DNA from 2 places in the Ensifer sp. PDNC004 genome. Region 2 is predicted to be linked to the other one. Evidence: riboswitches for the same ligand, from Rfam matches in the RefSeq annotation. Region 2 holds a riboswitch; the other holds the start of a gene.
The links. A riboswitch is a leader RNA that binds a small molecule or an ion and turns the genes downstream of it on or off. The one in region 2 is predicted to bind FMN.
Positions count from the first base shown of each region.

Region 1: another riboswitch for FMN. It lies ahead of JVX98_RS15625 (DMT family transporter); the one in region 2 lies ahead of JVX98_RS08480 (6,7-dimethyl-8-ribityllumazine synthase).

Region 1 covers NZ_CP070353.1:1,514,763-1,517,149, reverse strand. The annotation lists gene lon (endopeptidase La) at 1-531, shown strand, start outside; gene hupB (DNA-binding protein HupB) at 752-1,027, shown strand; FMN riboswitch at 1,151-1,333, shown strand; gene JVX98_RS15625 (DMT family transporter) at 1,421-2,335, shown strand.
Region 2 covers NZ_CP070353.1:119,673-122,059, reverse strand. The annotation lists gene JVX98_RS08485 (ABC transporter ATP-binding protein) at 1-938, shown strand, start outside; FMN riboswitch at 1,062-1,211, shown strand; gene JVX98_RS08480 (6,7-dimethyl-8-ribityllumazine synthase) at 1,304-1,777, shown strand; gene JVX98_RS08475 (low temperature requirement protein A) at 2,054-2,387, opposite strand, start outside.

The sequences.
Region 1 (2,387 bases), 1.4 Mb from region 2:
AACCTGCGCGACGTGATGAAGGAATCGATTTCGGCAGCGGCGTCCTATGTCCGCTCGCGCGCGATCGACTTCGGCATCGAACCGCCGCTGTTCGACAAGCGTGACATCCACGTGCACGTGCCGGAAGGTGCGACGCCGAAGGATGGCCCGTCGGCGGGTGTCGCCATGGCAACCACGATCGTGTCGATCATGACCGGTATCCCGATCTCCAAGGATGTCGCCATGACTGGCGAGATCACGCTGCGCGGCCGCGTGCTGCCGATCGGCGGTCTTAAGGAGAAGCTCCTGGCAGCGCTTCGGGGTGGCATCAAGAAGGTGCTGATCCCGGAAGAGAACGCCAAGGATCTTGCCGAGATCCCGGACAACGTGAAGAACGCGCTCGAAATCATCCCGGTTTCGCGGATGGGCGAAGTGCTCGAACACGCTCTGGTGCGCATGCCGGAACCGATCGAATGGGACCCGGCAAACGAGCCGGCAACCGTTGCACCGGTTGATTCGCAGGACGAAGCAGGCTCTTCGATCGCCCACTAACGGGTGCTCGAAAATGGGCGCCGCCGGCTCGCGCGGCGCTCATTTTGCAGAAAAATTGGGAAGACCGGCCATTGGCCGGTCTTTTTTGTTGTAAAAGCGCCCTGCAAGCCTTGCATTCCAAGGGATTAGGCGCAATTGGGAAAGGCAAGACGCGGGCGAAGCGCAAGCCGCCGCGCCTTAAAACACAGTCGTTTCGAACCAATCTGAAAGGGGTGGAAACATGAACAAAAATGAGCTCGTGTCTGCCGTTGCTGAGAAGGCCGGACTTTCCAAGACCGACGCATCTTCTGCAGTTGATGCAGTTTTCGAGACCATCCAGGCTGAGCTGAAGAACGGCGGCGACATTCGCCTGGTCGGCTTCGGCAACTTCTCGGTTTCGCGCCGCGAAGCCTCGAAGGGCCGTAACCCGTCCACGGGTGCGGAAGTTGACATCCCGGCACGCAACGTGCCGAAGTTCACGGCCGGCAAGGGTCTGAAGGATGCCGTCAACGGCTGATGAGATTTGCTTGGCGGCCGGACACGAGGCCGGCAGTCCAGGTATTCGAGGGTTCGGCGCAAGCCGGACCCTTTCGCATTTTGGGGCAGCCCTTGCGGGTACCCACCATTTGCTCTAGGGCTTGCCCATTCTCAGGGCGGGGTGAAAGTCCCCACCGGCGGTAAGGGCATGACAGCGCTACGTCTTGAAGACGCGCGAAGATGGCCCAAGCCCGCGAGCGCCTCTCCTCGATTTCTTGGGGGAGGGTCAGCAGATCCGGTGCAACTCCGGAGCCGACGGTCATAGTCCGGATGAAAGAGAATGGTCGCCGGCACGAAGGGCAGGGATGCCCGGGGTCGTGTCGTGCGCTCATGCGTCCTGATTTGTGTTTGGTCCGCTTTCAGGGTGCATGACATGAATCAGACTTCCCTCGGTTTTTCCTCCTCGCGCGCCATGGCCGGAGCCGGCTTCATGGTGCTGGCCGGGATCGCCTTTGCCGGCCTCAATGTCGTCACCCAATGGCTGACGATGAAGCTCGGTTTCCCCGCCACCGCCATGGCGTTCTGGCAATATGCCTTCGCCTTCCTCTTCTCGCTGCCGTTTCTGCGACGCGCCGGGCTCTCGGCCATGCGCACCGACTATCCCTGGCGCCACGTCGTGCGCGTGGTGCTGGCCGCCTTCGGGGTCGGGGCCTGGGTCTCGGGGCTTGCGCACGTGCCGATCTGGCAGGCGATCGCGCTGGTCATGACCTCGCCGTTCTTCATCATCCTCGGCGCCCGCCTGTTTCTCGGCGAACGTGTCGGCGCGGCGCGCTGGGCAGCAACCGCGGTTGGCTTCGCCGGGGCGATGATCATTCTCGAACCCTGGTCGGACAGTTTCAGCTGGGCCGCCCTTCTGCCGATCCTGTCGGCGCTTTTGTGGGGGGCTTCGTCGCTCATCACCAAGAGCCTCACCAGTCTTGAGCGCCCCGAAACGATCACGGTCTGGCTGCTTGTGCTTCTGACGCCGATCAACGGCGCCATCGCGCTTTCGGCCGGTTTCACCGTGCCCGATGGCGCAGCGCTCGGCTTCCTGCTGCTTGCCGGGATCCTGACCGTCGTCGCCCAATATCTGCTGACGCTTGCCTATACGGTGGCCGACGCCGCCTATGTGCAGCCTTTCGACGACCTGAAGCTGCCGCTCAACGTCTTTGCCGGCTGGCTGGTCTTCGGTTACGCGCCGACAGGGTATCTTTGGGTCGGCGCCGTGCTGATCCTTGGCGCTTCGCTGTTCATCATGCGCAACGAGATGCGGCGCGAGCGCGCCGCTCCGGCGACCGGAACGGTGTAAAACCCGAGCGTTGTCATTCGGCTGTCATCGGCATCGCGCAGAACCCCCATGT
Region 2 (2,387 bases):
AGACCACGGTCCTGCGCATGATCGCCGGCTTCGAAAGCCCGACCAGCGGCAAGATCGTCATCAACGGCCGCGACCAGAACTCGCTGAAGCCCAACCAGCGCAACATCGGCATGGTGTTCCAGGCCTATGCGCTGTTTCCCAACATGAACGTGCATGACAACGTCGCCTTCGGCCTCAAGGTCGCAGGTACAGACAAGTCGGAGATCGACGCGAGGGTGAAGCAGATGCTCGGGCTGATCAAGCTCGAGCACCTGGCGGACCGCTTCCCCTACCAGCTCTCCGGCGGCCAGCAGCAGCGCGTTGCGCTTGCCCGCGCGATTGCGGTCAAGCCGCAGGTGCTGCTGCTCGACGAGCCGCTGTCGGCGCTCGACGCCAAGATCCGCGTGTCGCTGCGCGAGGAAATCCGGCAGATCCAGCAGCAGCTCGGCATCACCACCGTCTTCGTCACCCACGACCAGGAAGAGGCGCTGTCGATCTCCGATCGCATCGTGGTCATGAATGCCGGCCGTGCCGACCAGATCGGCACCCCCTTCGAGATCTACAACACGCCGGCGACCCGCTTCGTCGCGTCCTTCGTCGGCACGCTCAGCATCATCGAGGGCAAGGTGGCGGACCCGGCCGCGGGCTCGGTCACCATTGGCAACCAGCAGGTGGCGCTGAAGGACCCGATCGCCGGCATGAAGGGCGGCGACAGCATTTCGCTGGCGCTGCGTCCCGAAGCAGGCTCGATCGCCGAAGGTGCCAAGGGTGACACGTCGCTTGCCGGCGAGGTCGTCTCGACGAGCTTCCTCGGCTCGGTCATCCGCACGCGCCTTCGCGTCGGCGGCGACGTCATCTCCTTCGACATGTTCAACAATCCGGGTGTTGCCCCGCCGGTTTCCGGCGACAACGTCACGCTGCGCTTTGCCGCCAAGGATCTCTTGGTCATCCGCGAGTAAGCGGATTGAAAGCCATCGGAACGATTTCTTCCGATGGCTCCAAACACTGGAAAAATCTGTCGTGATTTCCGGCATTTTCGTCGCACCGTGCGTTTGACCGCGCGCGGTCGCGCTATATAGTCGCGTTGTTCTCAGGGCGGGGTGAAATTCCCCACCGGCGGTAGCGGTCGCAAGGCCGAAGCCCGCGAGCGCCTCAGGGTTTCACCCTGGGGGTCAGCAGATCCGGTCAGATTCCGGAGCCGACGGTCACAGTCCGGATGGAAGAGAGCAAGCAGCAACGTGGGTTCCCGCGAAGGGGCCTCGCGCGCATGCATGTTCGCCCGACGGGATCATTGGAAACGCCAAACCCTGAAAGGCTTGAGACCATGACCATACTTTCCCACCCCACAGCCAAGATCGCGATCGTTCGTGCCCGCTGGCATGCCGATATCGTCGACCGCTGCGTCGATGCCTTTGTCGCGCAATGGACGAAGCTCGGCGGCTCGGCAGCCGACGTCGAGATCTTCGACGTGCCGGGCGCACTCGAAATTCCGCTGCATGCACAGACGCTCGCCAAAACCGGCCGCTATGCCGCGATCCTCGGCACCGCCTTCGTCGTCGACGGCGGCATCTACCGCCACGATTTCGTGGCCGGCACCGTGCTCGACGGCATGATGCGCGTGCAGCTCGACACCAACGTGCCGGTGCTTTCGGCCGTGCTGACGCCTCATAATTTCCAGGAAAGCGAACCGTTGATCGCCTTCTTCCGCGAGCACTTCGTGACCAAGGGCACGGAGGCGGCCAACGCCTGCGCCCAGATCCTCGACGCCCGCGCCAAGCTGGCGCTGGTCAACGCCTGATCAACGGTTGCCGGCACCTTCTCCCCGCTCGCGGGGAGAAGGACAGCTTTAGGAACCGCCGCCTAGCCGCCCGGTGCCATCAAGCACGGCGTACCAGAAGCTCCGAGTTCATGAGGGTTCTCGTCCCCTCTCCTCGCCTGCGGGGAGAGGTTAGTCCTCGGGTTAAAGCCGGGGAGAGGGGCGTATCGCCCCAGCAACCGTACCTGAATCAACCTCTGAAGCCCCTGAATCACATCGCCAGCAACAGCAAATAACCCGCTGTTTCGACTCGCAAAATCAATGCACCGCATCACTCTTGTGCAGGCTGCGCTCCAGAGCCGCCATGCGATGTCGATGCCCCGCCACCTCGTAGCCGACGATGGTGACGACCGGTGCCAGCATCAGGATGATCAGGCACTTGGCCATATCGAGCCCGGCGATCGCCGCGACCACGGACGCTGCCAGCACCAGCGCGGTGCCCGCGAGCAGCCAGAGGTGCAGGCGGTCCACCTGCTGCATGAGATAGGCGTACATCGCGTAGAGCAGCCCGATGTAGCACGCGACGGGCACCGCCACCGTCAGCACCGTTGCGACTGAACCGATATGCGCCTTGTGCTCGATGTAATAGGCC